Paraburkholderia bryophila: one gene and its partner. The main gene of each other region encodes a partner of the protein of the gene in region 2 in a complex. Links are inferred from orthologs where the notes say so. Each region holds a gene or a part of one and is shown on either strand. Other genes may lie near its edges. The genes, in order: GGD40_RS14390 and GGD40_RS36325.

What was found.
Region 1: the proteins of GGD40_RS36325 (region 2) and GGD40_RS14390 are in contact, whole or in part, in a cryo-EM structure (PDB 8I8X), measured with the Escherichia coli proteins. The link is inferred for Paraburkholderia bryophila from one-to-one orthologs.

What each region holds. Positions count from the first base shown.
Region 1 is NZ_JACCAS010000001.1:3,221,610-3,229,030, reverse strand. The notes cover bases 3,368-6,137. They hold GGD40_RS14390 (MlaA family lipoprotein), read right to left. Parts: upstream 5,384-6,137; coding sequence 4,352-5,383; downstream 3,368-4,351. Other genes in these bases: mlaE (lipid asymmetry maintenance ABC transporter permease subunit MlaE), read right to left, coding at 6,040-6,137; mlaD (outer membrane lipid asymmetry maintenance protein MlaD), read right to left, coding at 5,396-5,947; GGD40_RS14395 (MlaC/ttg2D family ABC transporter substrate-binding protein), read right to left, coding at 3,605-4,237; GGD40_RS14400 (STAS domain-containing protein), read right to left, coding at 3,368-3,608. In the rest of the region: murA (UDP-N-acetylglucosamine 1-carboxyvinyltransferase), read right to left, coding at 1-1,095; GGD40_RS14415 (BolA family protein), read right to left, coding at 1,207-1,446; GGD40_RS14410 (ABC transporter permease), read right to left, coding at 1,461-2,216; GGD40_RS14405 (ABC transporter ATP-binding protein), read right to left, coding at 2,213-3,145; more of GGD40_RS14400, read right to left, coding at 3,315-3,367; more of mlaE, read right to left, coding at 6,138-6,807; GGD40_RS14375 (ABC transporter ATP-binding protein), read right to left, coding at 6,804-7,421. UniProt on the Escherichia coli protein: Involved in a phospholipid transport pathway that maintains lipid asymmetry in the outer membrane by retrograde trafficking of phospholipids from the outer membrane to the inner membrane.
Region 2 is NZ_JACCAS010000002.1:3,465,965-3,473,528, forward strand. Bases 2,392-5,304 are described here. They hold GGD40_RS36325 (porin), read right to left. Parts: upstream 4,447-5,304; coding sequence 3,337-4,446; downstream 2,392-3,336. Other genes in these bases: GGD40_RS36315 (GMC family oxidoreductase), read right to left, coding at 2,392-2,680; GGD40_RS36320 (sugar dehydrogenase complex small subunit), read right to left, coding at 2,683-3,132; GGD40_RS36330 (AAA family ATPase), read left to right, coding at 4,823-5,304. In the rest of the region: GGD40_RS36310 (c-type cytochrome), read right to left, coding at 1-1,043; more of GGD40_RS36315, read right to left, coding at 1,046-2,391; more of GGD40_RS36330, read left to right, coding at 5,305-6,046; GGD40_RS36335 (cobaltochelatase CobT-related protein), read left to right, coding at 6,058-7,564.

The DNA of each region.
Region 1 (7,421 bases), on a different replicon or contig from region 2:
CATGACCTTCGCGCCGGACAGCTTGTCGACGCCGGTCACGAGCGCGGTATTACCGTCGATCGTGATGCTGGCGCCGAGGCGGTTCAATTCCTGCACGTGCATGAAGCGGTTCTCGAAGATCGTTTCGACGACCTGCGAGGTGCCGTCCGCGATCGTGTTCAGCGCCATGAACTGCGCTTGCATGTCGGTCGGGAACGCCGGGTATTCGGAGGTGCGGAACGTGACCGCGCTCGGACGCTTGTCCATACGCACGCGCATCCAGTCGTCGCCTTCGTCGATCGTGACGCCCGCTTCGCGCAGCTTTTCGGTCACGGCTTCCAGAATCAGCGGACGCACCTTGCGCAACGTGACGTCGCCACCGGCGGCCGCCACCGCGCACAGGAACGTGCCGGCTTCGATACGGTCCGGAATCACCGTGTGATTCGCGCCGTGCAGCTTCTCGACGCCCTGAATCACGAGGCGATCGGTGCCGACGCCGTCGATCTTCGCGCCCATCGCGACCAGCAGGTTCGTGAGGTCGACCACTTCCGGCTCGCGCGCCGCGTTCTCGATCACCGTTTCGCCGTCGGCCAGCACCGCTGCCATCAGCAGATTCTCGGTACCGGTCACGGTGATCATGTCGGTGACGATCCGCGCACCCTTCAGGCGCGTTGCGCGCGCTTCGATGAAGCCGTGCTCGATCGCGATCTCGGCGCCCATGGCCTGCAGACCCTTGATGTGCTGATCCACCGGACGCGCGCCAATGGCGCAGCCGCCCGGCAACGACACGCGGGCGTGGCCGAAGCGCGCCACCAGCGGACCGAGCACGAGAATCGATGCACGCATGGTCTTGACCATTTCGTAGGGCGCGACGAGGTTGTCGACCTGCGACGCGTCCAGCGTCACACGCCCTTCACTGCTCTCGATGCGCACGCCCATCTGGCCGAGCAACTTGAGCATGGTGCTCACGTCCTGCAGGTCGGGCACGTTCTCCAGATGCACCGGCTCAGCGGTCAGCAACGCCGCGCACAGAATCGGCAACGCCGCATTCTTCGCACCCGAGACGACGACCTCACCCGACAGCGGGTAGCCGCCTTCAATGACGAGTTTATCCATGCCTGTCACTTCCTGATTGCCCTGGACTTTGGCCGGGGCTGCTTTGACTGTGTTCGACGCGCCGCTGCCGGCGTCGCGCCCTTCTTGAGTAATTCGCACTAAATTTCCAGATTACGCGGTCTGCCATTCGGCGGGCGTCAGCGTCTTCATGCTGAGCGCGTGGATTTCTTCGCGCATGCGGTCGCCGAGCGCCGCATACACGAGTTGATGGCGCTGGATCAGACGCTTGCCTTCGAAGCTCGGCGAAACGATGGTCGCAAAGAAATGCTGGCCGTCGCCTTCGACTTCGAGATGCTGGCAAGTGAGCCCAGCCGCGATGTATTGCTTGACCTGTTCGGGAGTCGGCAACATGAGAGAAGCTCCTGTCAGTGGCGCAGTTTGTAGCCGGAAGCGAGCATGCGCATCGCAATCACGGCCAGCACCACAAAGAAACCGGCAACGATCGCGAGGCTTTCGAGCGGATTGATATCCGACATCCCGAAGAAACCGTAGCGAAAGCCGTCGATCATGTAGAAAAAGGGATTCAGCCGCGACACTTCGCGCCACAGCGGCGGCAGCGTATGCGTCGAATAAAACACGCCCGACAGGAACGTGAGCGGCATGATCAGGAAGTTCTGGAACGCCGCCAACTGGTCGAATTTCTCGGCCCAGATGCCGGCGATCAGACCAAGCGTGCCGAGAATCGCCGCGCCGAAAATCGCGAAGCCGATGATGTAAAGCGGTGCGCTGAAGCTGACCGGCACGAACCAGATCGTCACGATGAACACGCCGAAGCCGACCGCGAGCCCGCGCGCCACGGCCGCCAGCACATAGGCGCCGAACATCTCGTAGTGCGACAGCGGCGGCAGCAGCACGAACACCAGGTTGCCGGTGATCTTCGACTGGATCAGCGACGACGAACTGTTCGCGAACGCATTTTGCAACACGCTCATCATCACGAGACCCGGAATCAGAAAACTCGTGTATTCGACGCCCGGATAGACCTCGACGTGACCGCGCAACGCATGGCCGAAGATGGTCAGATACAGCAGCGCGGTAATGACCGGCGCGAGCACGGTCTGAAACGACACCTTCCAGAACCGCAGAAGCTCTTTGTAAAACAGCGTGCGGAAACCGCTCATGCCAGCCCCTCGATCACTTCCGGACCGTTCATTACCTGAACGAACACATCTTCCAGGTCGGCCTTGCGGACCTCGATTTCTTCGAACGTGCAGCCGGCCGCGCGGCACTGCGCGAGAATCCGCTCGACGTCGTCATAGCTCGCGAGGCGCAGCAGATGCTGACGGCCATTGCCGTTGCCCGCGCCGCTTTCCACCTCGAGCGGGCGCAGTTCAGCCGGCAGCACGCCTTGCGCGAAACGCAGGAACAGTTGCATACCGGCGAAGCGCTGCAGCAGCGCGCTGGTGCGCTCGAGCGCGACCACCTCGCCGCGCCGCAGCATCGCGATGCGGTCGCACAGCGATTCGGCCTCTTCCAGATAGTGCGTGGTCAGCACGATAGTGTGGCCTTCGCGATTCAGGCGCGAGATGAATTTCCACAGCGTCTGACGTAATTCGACGTCGACACCCGCGGTCGGCTCGTCGAGCACGATCACCGGCGGCCGGTGCACCAGCGCCTGCGCGACCAGCACACGGCGCTTCATGCCGCCCGACAACGCGCGCATGTTGACGTCGGCTTTCTCGGTGAGATCGAGATTGGCCATGATCTCGTCAATCCACGCGTCGTTGTTGCGCAGCCCGTAGTAGCCGGACTGAATGCGCAGCGTTTCGCGGACCGTGAAGAACGGATCGAACACGAGTTCCTGCGGCACCACGCCGAGCGCACGGCGCGCGTCGCGGAAATCGCTGACGACGTCATGGCCGCGCACCGCGATGCTGCCTTCATCGGCACGCGCGAGACCGGCGAGTATGCTGATCAGCGTCGTCTTGCCCGCGCCGTTCGGACCGAGCAGTCCGAAGAACTCGCCTTCTTCCACCGTGAGGCTGACGCCCTTGAGCGCTTGCAAGTCCTTGTAGCGCTTCTTGACGTTACGAATTTCTATGGCTGACATGACTGTGGGCCGCGTGCGTCGCGGCGCCTGAATGGGGGCGCAAAGTGCTGGGGGGACGGAATTGGGGCCGGCAAAGTCGCCGGATTTGCCCCAAAAAACGGTTGATTATAGGGCAAAAATTAGCAGCCCCATGACGGCCAAGGGGATTGGCCGCGACGCTATAAGAGCGTCAATGTCGCGACGATATCAGGGTATCGACGCCGTAGGCGTGCGCAAGGCTGGCGAGGCCAGCCGGCAGATTGACGATCTCGAACGGCGTGCCGCGCGCTTGCGCCGCACGTTCCCATGCGAGCAAAACAGCCAGCGCGGACGAGTCGAACTGCGCGAGCGGCGCGCAATCCACGCCGGTCGCGCCGGCGGCGATACGCTGCAAACCCGCCGCGAGCGCGGCTTTCGCGCTCGCGTGGGTCAGGGTCGCGCCGCAGTCGAAGCGGTTGGCGACAGGGCTCAGCACTTCGCTCACGACTGCTTGCCCGCGGCGAGTTGCTGGTTGCGCTGCGTGAGGAACTGGATCAGCCCATCCACGCCCTTCTGCTGGATCTGCTCGCTGAACTGCTGCTGATAGGCCTGGATCAGCCAAGCGCCGAGCACGTTGATGTCATACACGCGCCAGCCTTGCGGCGTCTTGTACAGACGGTAGTCGAGTTCGATCGGCGAGCCGTTGTTCATCACGACCGAGCGCACCACCGTGTCGGTGTCGTCCGGGCTCATGCGGAACGGCTTGTACTGGATCTGCTGGTCGCGCACTTGTGCGAGCGCACCCGAGTACGTGCGGATCAGCAGCATCTTGAACTGCTCGACGATCTGCGCCTGCTGCTCGGGCGTAGCCGTGCGCCAGTTGCGGCCCATGGCCAGTTGCGTGGTGCGATGGAAATCCGTGTAAGGCAGGATCTTTTCGTTGACCAGCCTGGTGATGTGCGAAATGTCGCCTTGCTGGATCGACTTGTCGGAGCGCACCGCGTCGATCACTTGCTGCGTGATCGTCTTGATCATGCCGTCTGGCGAGCTGCTATCTACCGTTTGTGCCGATGCACCGGCGCTGGCGAAGGAGAACAACGCAGCGAACAACGGAATGAGGAAGAATTTTTTCATATCGAGCCTAGCCTTATAAATAGTGCAACCGTTTGAGCCGACATTAACACGCGAGTTCAGCGGCAATCCACGCGCAAACTGCGAGAGTCGTGTCGAACTGTTACGGCCGCACGATCAGCGCAATTTGAATGACGGGAAGTTGAAACGCGACGGCGGGACCAGTTGGCCGGCCGGAATCTGCGTCGTTTCCGGGCCGCCGTTCAAGTCCAGCGGCGGCGTGTCGGACGTGCCAGAGGCGGCTGCAGGTGCAGCCGCGTTGTTCGCCGTGCCCGTAGTCGTGCTCGTGGCCGCGCCTGCCGCCGAAGCCGCTTGCGGCGTCGCCGCTTTCGCAGCAGCACCCTGTGTGCCCGGTGCGCCCGCCGGGGCTGCAGCCGCGCTGCCGTCGACGTCGTCGTACTTGGGCAGCGGGGCTTCGTCGCCGTAGTTCGGCAGCGACGACGACTGCTTGCCGTCCGACAGCAGGTACTGGCGGCGTTGCAGGTACGCGTTACGCACGAACGAATACTTGTCGAGCGCGGCGCCTTCCAGCACGTCGCTCGCGTTCAGCAGATTCGCGCGCGTGTTGACCACGTTGATGCCGTACAGCGCCCAGCTCAACCCATCCGGATGAATGTAGCTAAGCGGGTTCACATAGTAATTGCCGATCGAGCCGACCGCGTCGCGCACCGTGCTCGGTCCGAACAGCGGCAGCACCAGGTACGGCCCCGCCGGCACGCCGTAGTGACCGAGCGTCAGGCCGAGGTCGTTGTCGTGCTTGGGCAGCTTCGCGAGCGTCGCCACGTCGAACAGGCCGCCCACGCCGAACACCGTGTTGATCACGATCCGCATGATGTCTTCGACACCGTCGGTGATCTTCAACTGCAGCAGGTTGTTCGCCGCGATGTAGACGTCGCCGATATTCGAGAAGAAGTTCGTCACGCTGTCGCGCACCGGCTGCGGCGTGATGAACACGTAGCCCTTGGCGACCGGCTTCAACGCGTACTGGTCGAGCTTGTCGTTGACGGTGAAGATGGTGCGGTTGAAGCCTTCGAGCGGATCGCCCTTGGTCGGCGTCTGCACCGTGGTACAGCCGGCCAGCAGCATGGCCGCGACCGCCAGCTTGCCGATCTGGAAGGCGCGCGCGCCCTCGGTATGTGAGGTCTGCATTTTTTATTCTCCTTATTGGCCGGCGGCGCCGGACGCAGGCAAGCTCGCTGCCGGAGCCGCCGGCGCGGGCGCCGGTGCGGCCGGCGACGCGCCCGGCTTGGACGCACCCGAATCCGCGGCCTTGCTATACAGAAACTGTCCGATGAGGTTTTCGAGCACGATGGCCGATTGCGTCATCGAGATCGTGTCGCCCGCTTTAAGCATTTCGCTGTCGCCGCCGGGCTCAAGGCCGATGTACTGCTCGCCGAGCAGGCCCGAGGTCAGGATCTTCGCCGACGTATCTTTCGGAAACGGGTATTGCTTGTCGATATCGATCGTGACGACAGCCTGGTACGCATTGCTGTCGAAGCCGATCGACGCGACCCGGCCGACCGTCACGCCCGCGCTCTTCACAGGCGCGCGCGCTTTCAGTCCGCCGATATTGTCGAACTTGAGCTTGACCGGGTACGTTGCCTGAAACGACAACGAGCTCATGTTGCCGGCCTTCAGCGCGAGAAACAGCAACGCCACGAACCCCAACACCACGAACAGGCCGACCCAGAAGTCGAGAGCAGTCTTTTTCATCGTCATCCCAAAGTGAATCCGCCACGCCGTCAACGCTGCCCGCCGCGCGCGCCTCATGACGCAACGCAGGCCGGAAACGCGCGAACGCAGTCTTAGCTGAACATCAGTGCGGTCAGCAGAAAGTCGAGGCCGAGCACCGCCAGCGACGCATAGACGACCGTCTTGGTCGTGGCGCGCGATACGCCTTCCGGCGTCGCCTTGGCTTCGTAGCCTTGATACAGCGCGACGAAGGTCACCGCGAGGCCGAACACCACGCTCTTGATGACTCCGGCGCCAACGTCGCGCCAGACATCGACGCCGCCTTGCATTTGCGACCAGAACGCGCCGGAATCGACGCCGATCAGCAACACACCCACCACATAACCACCCAGAATACCGACCGCGCTGAAGATTGCCGCGAGCACCGGCATGGCGATGATGCCGGCCCACAGGCGCGGCGCCACCACGACCTTGACCGGGTCGACGGCCATCATTTCCATGGCCGTGAGTTGCTCGCCCGCCTTCATCAGGCCGATTTCGGCCGTCAGCGACGTCCCCGCGCGGCCTGCGAACAGCAGCGCCGTGACCACCGGCCCGAGTTCGCGCACCAGCGACAGCGCGACCAGCAGCCCAAGCGCCTGCTCGGAGCCGTAGCGGTTGAGCGTGTAATAACCCTGCAAGCCAAGCACGAAGCCGACGAACAACCCCGACACCGCGATGATCACCAGCGAATAATTACCTAAGAAGTGGATCTGCTTCGTGACAAGACGCGGACGGCGCAGCAACGGGAAAAATTCGAGCACCAGCCGGATAAAGAAACGCGTGGCGTAGCCGGCCGTGCCGAGCCCGCCGATCACCGAGCGGCCGATCGCACTGATCATGACTGACCTCCGCCGATGCCGAAGTCCGCCGCGAGCGGCGTCTTGCTGGGGTAATGGAATTTGAACGGGCCGTCCGGCGCACCGTCGATGAACTGGCGCACCGTGGCATCGGTCGAGGCACGCAATTCCTCGGGCGTGCCTTCGGCGTGCACGCCGCCGTTGGCGAGGAAATACACGTAATCGGCGATCGCGAACGACTCCGGCACGTCGTGCGTGACGAGGATCGAGGTCGCGCCCAGCGCCTGATTCAGCGCGCGAATCAGGTTCGCGGTAATGCCGAGCGAAATCGGATCGAGGCCGGCGAACGGCTCGTCGTACATCATCAATTCGGGGTCGAGCGCAATGGCGCGCGCCAGCGCCACCCGCCGCGCCATGCCGCCCGAAATCTCCGACGGCAGCAGGTCGCGCGCGCCGCGCAAGCCGACTGCGTTGAGCTTCATCAGCACGAGGTCGCGCAGCAGGTCTTCGGGAAGATCGGTGTGCTCGCGCAGCGCGAAGGCCACGTTTTCGAACACGGACATGTCGGTGAACAACGCGCCGAACTGGAACAGCATGCCCATCTTGCGGCGCAGCGCGTACAGGCCGTCGCGCGTTTGCTGGCCGACGTCCTGGTC
Region 2 (7,564 bases):
GGCGTGCCCTTGCCTTGTGCCTGATGGCAAGTCGCGCAATTACCGAGGTACAAACGCGCCGGATCGAGCGTACCGTCGCTCATCGCAACACCACGCAACCGCGTCACGTCCGTGGCCGGCTTGCCCCAAGTACCGCGTGCTTGCCGGCTGCCGTCGCTGACCGCAGGCACCGTGCGCACGTAGGTAGCAATCGCGTTGATATCGGCGTCCGTCATCTTCGAGAAGCTATGCTCCACCGCTTCGCCCATCGGCCCAGCAGCTTGCGCGAGACCTGGCACGCTGCCCGTCTGAAGATACTGGACGAGTTGCGCATGGGTCCATCCGCCAATCCCGCTGTTGGTCGCCGACGTGATGTTGTAGCCATCCCAACCCGCCAGCACCGAACCGCCGAGAAAATCGCCGCCAGTTTCGTCGAGCGCTTTCTCCTGCATTGCGAAGCCGCGCGGCGTGTGGCACGTACTGCAATGTGCGAGGCCTTGCACGAGGTACGCGCCGCGATTCCATTCGACGCTCTGGTTCGACTTCGCCTGATACGAACCGCTCGTCAGGAACAGCCAGTTCCACGCGGTCAGCGGCCAGCGCATGTTGAGCGGCCACGGAATATCGCTTGCATGCGTGGCCTGATTCACCGGCGCGACGCCGTAGCGGAAGTACGCGTACAGCGCCTTCACGTCGTCGTCGCTGACCTTCGCGTACGAGACGTACGGCATGGCCGGATACAGATTGTGGCCGTCCTTCGAGACGCCTTTGCGCAGCGCGCGGTCGAAATCATCAAGCGACCACGTGCCGATCCCCGTTTGCGGATCCGGCGTGATATTGCTTGAGTAGATCGTGCCGAGCATCGGTACTTTCAGCGGCAAGCCACCCGCAAACGGCTTGCCCTTTACCGTGCTATGACACGCCATGCAATCGCCGGCCGTCGCGAGATATTCACCGCGTTTAATCAATGCGGTGTCGTTGCCGCTCACCGACGACTCCGCCTGCGCCAACGCGGGCAGAGTCAAGGCACCGGCCAGTAGCCAGAAAAAGGTTTTCTTCAGCACGTTCAAACTTCCTTCTTCAACTGGTCGGCCATGCGCAGCGCCAGCGCTGCGATGCTCAGCGTCACGTTGACGGTGCCCACGGTGGGCATCGTCGCGCTGCTCGAGATAAACAGGTTCGGGTGATCGAAGGTACGGCAATGCTTGTCGACCACCGAATCGCGCGGATCGCTGCCCATGATGGTCGCGCCCGTGATGTGATTGTTCGGCGCGAACTCGTCCTGATACTCGATCTCGGTGCCGCCCAGCACTTTCGCCGCGTTGGCGTAAACCTCGCGCGTATGCACGGCGCCGCGCTTCACGTAATCGTCGATACGATACGTAATCTCCGGACGGGGAATACCGATCGCGTCGGTCTCCGTTTTGCTCGGCACGATGCGGTTTTCCGGTGCGGGCAGGATTTCGTGGAAGCAATCGAACTCGACAAAACGCGCCGCGCGGTCGCGAATCTGCGCGTCCAGCTCGGCCGGTTTGATCAGCTTGCCCCGCTTGAAAATCTTCTGCGTTTCCTGATCGATACGCGACAGGTTCGACAGATGGATTTTCTTCGCAGCTTCGGTCGCGCGGAATGCGCCGTCGCGGAAACCGATCAGCGAGGTCATTTCCTGCGGTCCGCGGCCCGGCCACAGTTTTTCGTCGGCGTAGAACGTCACGCCGGTGCCCGGGTGGTCCATCAGATTGCGGCCCACCATGTCGGAGCTATTGCCCACGCCGTTCGGGAAATCGTGGCTGGTGGACATCAGCATGATCTTCGGCGTTTCAATGCCGTTCGCGGCCAGCACGAAGTACTTGCCTTCCACGCGATACTCGTTGCCCTGCGGGTCTTTATACAAAGCCGCGACGATGCGCTTGTCCGCGCCCACTTCGAGCTTGTAGACGACCGCGTTGTCGATCAGTTTCGCACCGGCCTGCTCCGCTTTCTCGACGTGCACAATCCCGTTGTACATCGCGCCGATCGGACAGATCGGCATGCAATTGTTGTTGCCGCAACAGGTCGGGCGGCCGTCGTACGGACGGCTATTGCGCGCCACCGGCTCGGTCACCACGTGATAGCGCGAGTCGAACGCGTTGAGCTTGCCCTTGATAGTCTGCTCGTTGTACGACAGCGGCAGCGGCGCCATCGGATACGGCTGGCTGCGCGGCGAACCGAGTTCTTCGTCCGTCGGGCCCCACACGCCGAGTTCTTCTTCGGCGCGCTGATAGTACGGCTCCAGCTCTTCGTACGCCATCGGCCAGTCACGGCCCACGCCGTACACCGTCTTCATGTGGAAGTCGTTCGGCATGAAGCGCCACGCGGACGCCGCCCAGTGCCACGTTGTGCCGCCCACCGCGCGAATGTACTGCGAGTTGAATTTGTGCTCGCCCTTCAGGATCAGATAATTGTTCGGCGGACCGTATTCCGGATGCGGCGCCCATTGACTCGACGGATACGGCGCCGAGTTATCCGACTTGTCGAACTGGTTGCGGAAGCGTTCGACGATTTCCCAGCGCGGCATGCGCGGCCCGGCTTCGAGCAGAATCACGGACTTGCCGGCCAGCGCCATCTGATGCGCGACGATCGCGCCCGCGACGCCCGAGCCGACTACGACGATATCGGCCTGCTGGGTTTTGGGTTGGGTTTGATTTTGTGAATCGGCCATGCTCAGGCTTGCCTTTCGATCGGTTTGGCAGCCCAGAAACCGGGCTTGTTGGGGCAGTACGAACGGATGATCAGCGTGTCGGAAACCACGTCGTACATCAGCGCCTGTTCGTACGTGACCACGGTCGTATCGACGGTGCCGAGGTACCACGCTTCGAGGATCTTCAGCGCGAGCGCCTGTTGCGAGGCGTCGGCGGAACCGGCGGCGAGCGCGCCGGCCAGCTTCGGCAACTGCTGCGCGAAAGCGGGCGACGACGTCTGCAACGCGGCCAGCAGGCGCGTGCCGACGTCGCGATTCAGCGTGGCTCGCGCGGTCAGCGATTGCGACAGGCTCATGAACGCGTCGATGGGCGCGGCGGAGGGGTTCGCGGCGAGTGCCTTGAGCGCGAGCGAGCCGGTCAGGCCCGCGGCGGTCAACGCGAGTGCGCCCTGGAGCCAGCGGCGGCGCGTCATGCTCGACGCTTCACCGCTCGCGGCGAAGGCTGTCCCGTCGCGGGACTCGCCGTGAGTATCGTGTGGAGTCAATTGTTGTTTATCCCTTGTGAGGCGTTCTTCAAAACTTATTGCGGGGTGATACGAGACCTGCCGAATGCAGCACGAGCGGCATCACGAGCGCCGTTCGCTCGTAGCACGTTCCATGCCGCTTATCGCGCAGCGTCAAAACTGATGCAGCATCCCGACATAAGCGCCGGTCTGCGATTCGCCGACCAGCGGACTCGTGTTGCTGGTCGAGTCGCGCGGCGACGCTTCGAGCGAGAAGTTCGAGTTGCCACCGTTGTTCACGTAACCCACCGTGCCATACAGAAAGGTGCGCTTCGTCAGGTTGTAGGTGGTGCCGAGCACGTACATCATCGCGTGGCCGGACGGGTCGTGCGCGGCGTCGCCGCTGCCGTCGCCGACCTTCACGTAGTAGCCGCCCGCCGTCACCGCCCAGCGCGGCTGGAAGTTGTAGGTCGCGCCGAGCCAGTAGTGATCCGCGCTATCGGCCACGCCGACCGGCGAGTCCGGCGCCGAGTAGTGCGTATAGGCGCCCTGGATCTTCACCGCATCGAAATGCACGTTGGCGCCCACGAAATATTCGCGCGACGCCTGGAAGATATTGCTGAAGCGGCCATTGCTGTCGCGCAGTTCGTCGTAGATGCCGCGCACGTCGAACAGCGTGGAGTGATAGCTCAGCATGACGCCGTCGGAGCGGCCGAACTCACCGTTCGCGCCACTATTGAACGAGCCCGGCTGATTGCCGAACGAGTATTGCCCCTGCACGTCGAAGCCCCAGAACACCGGGCTGTGATACTCGACGTTGTTGCTGGTTTGCTGCCAGTTGCGCCCGCGCACCAGCGAGGCCGACGAAAACGCCTGCTGCACGAACGGATCGAATTCCCACACGCCGTCGCTATCGATAAACAGATTGCGGCCCGCCTGCAGCGTGCCCCACTCCTGGCTCTTCAAGCCGACGAATGCGCGCCGCGACCAGAGGCGCCCGCCGCTGGTGGTGCCGTTCATCACCTGCAAGCCGGTTTCCAGGTTGAAGATCGCATTCAGGCCACCGCCCAGATCTTCATTGCCTTTGAGGCCCAGCATGCTGGTGCCCCAATCGCCGCCCTCCGCGCTCCAGCGGCTCGAACTGCCGCCCGCGGCATTGTTGATGTGATTCAGGTATTCCAGACCCGCGTCCAGGCGACCATATAACGACACACTGGTTTGACCATAAGCCAGCGGACTAGCCGCTACCGCAAGGGCCGCCATTAATTTAGTAGGTAGTCTCATTGTCTTGCCGTGAGTTGTTTTGTATCGCGAGGGAGGGCAAAGCGGATTGCGGATGATTCAAAACTACTCGGTGCAGCGTCGGCGGCGCTCATGCTGCGACCACCCGGACAACGCCGGTTTAAAGCGGGATTCGAAAACGACGATGGATAGAACGATGGATAGATGTTGCAAAACTACATCCAGCGCGGTCGAACTATAGGGGATACGCGGCTGATAGCCTATCCGTTTGACGCAATAAACTTTTGCGGACAGCGGACTCGACATTGAGTGGGCAACCGAAAAGGGCGATCGAAAGCTGCTCAAGATAAGATAGATGCTCATTACGTCCGCGCCAAATAGAAACGTATAAACCGTTATCGATCCTTTACCTCTTGCCATGAATGCGCCCGAACTGACCGAAGACGAACACCTTGGCCTTTACCAACGCGCAACGGAGAACGGCGCTGAATGGTGGCGCGTCAGCGTCGCCGACCGCCCGGAAAACTATCGCCTCGAACATGGCGCGGACGACGGCGAGCGTACCGGCACGGTCGATATCGATCTGGTGGTCGATGCGGAAAATCTGCGCGCCAAGCTGAAGAAGTGGCGCCGCGAAGGCTTCGCGATCGATACCGGCGACACCGGCGCCGAGCACGGCGCGGCCGAACGGATCGCCTTCATGCCCGCCTTGCAGCGCGCCGCGGCGCTCGCGGCGGCGGCGAAACAGCGGCACGTGGAAGGCGTAAGCGAGAGCGTGCGCATCGGTCATGTCGACGTGCCCTGCGGCATGGATAGTCCGCTGGTGCCGCGCATCAATCCCGCCTATCTGTTTTCCGAGCGCTTCAACGACATCGTCGAAGATATCGTCGAGAACCGCCGCGTCATGCTGATCGGCCACACTGGCGCCGGCAAGACCAGCCTGATCGAACAGGTCGCGGCGCGTTCGCGGCACGGCGTACTGCGCTCGAACATGAACGGGCAGACCACCGTCGGCGATTTCGTCGGCTTCTGGACAGTCAAGGGCGGCGAGACTTTATGGGTCGACGGCGTGCTGCCCACCGCGATGCGCGAGGGCCTGTGGCTGATCGTCGACGAAATCGACTTCGCCGAACCGTCGATTCTCGCCGCGCTCACCGCCGTGCTCGAACCGCACGGCCGCCTCGTGCTGAAGGAGAAAGGCAACGAGATCGTGGCGCCGCATCCGGCGTTCCGGCTCTTCGCCACCGCGAACGCCGTCGGCGCGATGAGCCAGTTCCGTCATCTGTATCAGGGCGCCAATCTGATGAACGAGGCGTTTCTCGATCGCTGGCGCGTATATCTGCTCGACTATCTGTCGCCCGCCGAAGAAGCCGACGTGCTGATCCGCACGCTCGCCCCGCACATGACGCGCACGCTCGCCACCACGCTCGCTGCGATTGCCGCCGACTGCCGCGCGGCGTTCTCGCGCGAAGATCTGTCGAGCGCGTTCTCGACGCGGCGCCTGCTCGACTGGGCCGAACTGATGCTGCGCACCGGCGACCCCGAACGCGCGGCCGGGCCGGCCATCTATGCGAAGGTGAGTCCGGAAGACGCCGCGTTGATTCGCGGCATCATTCGCCATCACATCGCGCCGGCCGCCTGAACGTGGGCACGATGCACGCTCCGCACGACACGCGCGGCTTCACCTTCGAATCCACGCTCAGCAAAGTCGCCCGTGTGCTGACGGGGCAATACGGCGTGACGGTCGCGTTCAGTCCGGACGGGCCGCGCGTTGAACCTGGCCGGATCGTGATTCCCGATTACGAGCTGAACGGCGGCATCGAACGCGATGTGCTGATCGGCTATCTGGATCTGCTGGTGGCGCGCGCGAAACATGCGTCGCTCGCGGAGCTCGACGCGCTGCCAGCCGGTATCGAAGCGAAACTCGCGCAAGTGATCGACGACCGTCGCGTGTGCGGTGAATTGCTCGACGAGTATCCGGGCGCACGCTGGTTCATCGGCAAACTGCGCGTGCATGCAGCCGAACGTGTGCGGCAGCGCTGGTCGAAGCTGCATTGGCGCGACCGGCTGGTCTGGCTGGTGGAGCGCGCGCTGTGGGATGAGCCGCCGACGCGAACCGAAGCGGTCCATTCGCTGCTGGCCGCGTTGCATGCGTCGCAGGATCTGCTGCACGAAGCGCACGGCAGCCGCTCGACCGCGCAGAGCATCGCGACGGCGCGAGCGCTGGTGTCGCGGGTGCGTGCGTTGTCGGCGGGCGACGTGAACAGCATGGTCTTCACCGCGGACCCGGTCGAAGACATCGACACGGAAACGGCCGCGAGTTCGTCCGCGCCGCTCGACGACGAAGACGACACCGTGCTGCCCGATCACGACAGCGCGAATTCGCCGCCGTCGGATCGCAGCGGCGGCGCTCAGGCGGAGAACGCGGTCGGCATGGGCCAATCGCTCGGCGACGCGCAACAGCCTTCGGCGAATAGCGAAGGCGAAGCCGGCGCTGCGGTAGCCAACACGGTGCGCGCACAACTGTCCATTCCACTCGCCACCGAATTCGATGAGATCGCCGACCTCACCGGCCAGGACGACAGCGCGGCGTGGCGTGAACTTCGCGCGCAAGCCCGCGCGGACACCGCGCCGCTGAAGGAAAAACTCGAACGTGCGCTGAGCGCCGACGAACGCACACGCTGGCGCCGCGAGCAGGAGCGCGGCGAGATCGACCGTACCGCGCTCGCGAAACTCGCCACCTCGCCCGGTTACCGCACGCCGTTTCGCACGCAGCGGGCGCACAAAGGGCGCGACGTGGCGGTCACGTTGCTGATCGACCGCAGCGGCTCGATGGCCGGACGCAAGATCGAACTCGCGCGCCAATGCGCGACCGCGTTGTGCGATGCGCTGACGCAGTTGTCGTTCGATTGCGAGGTGCTGGGCTATTGCTCGGTCGAATCGGAGCCGATGCGTCAGCTTTATCAGCGGCAGCTTGCGGCGGGTGCGGATTTGCGGCGCTATAACCGCTTCGTCGAGCGGCTCGATCTGAAAGTCTACAAACGCTTCGGTGCGACGGATCTGAGCGGTATCGCGCGGATCGACTGCGGACACGAGAACCCCGACGGCGAAGCGCTCGCGTGGGCCGCGGCGCGTCTGGCCGATCATCAGGCCAGCCGGC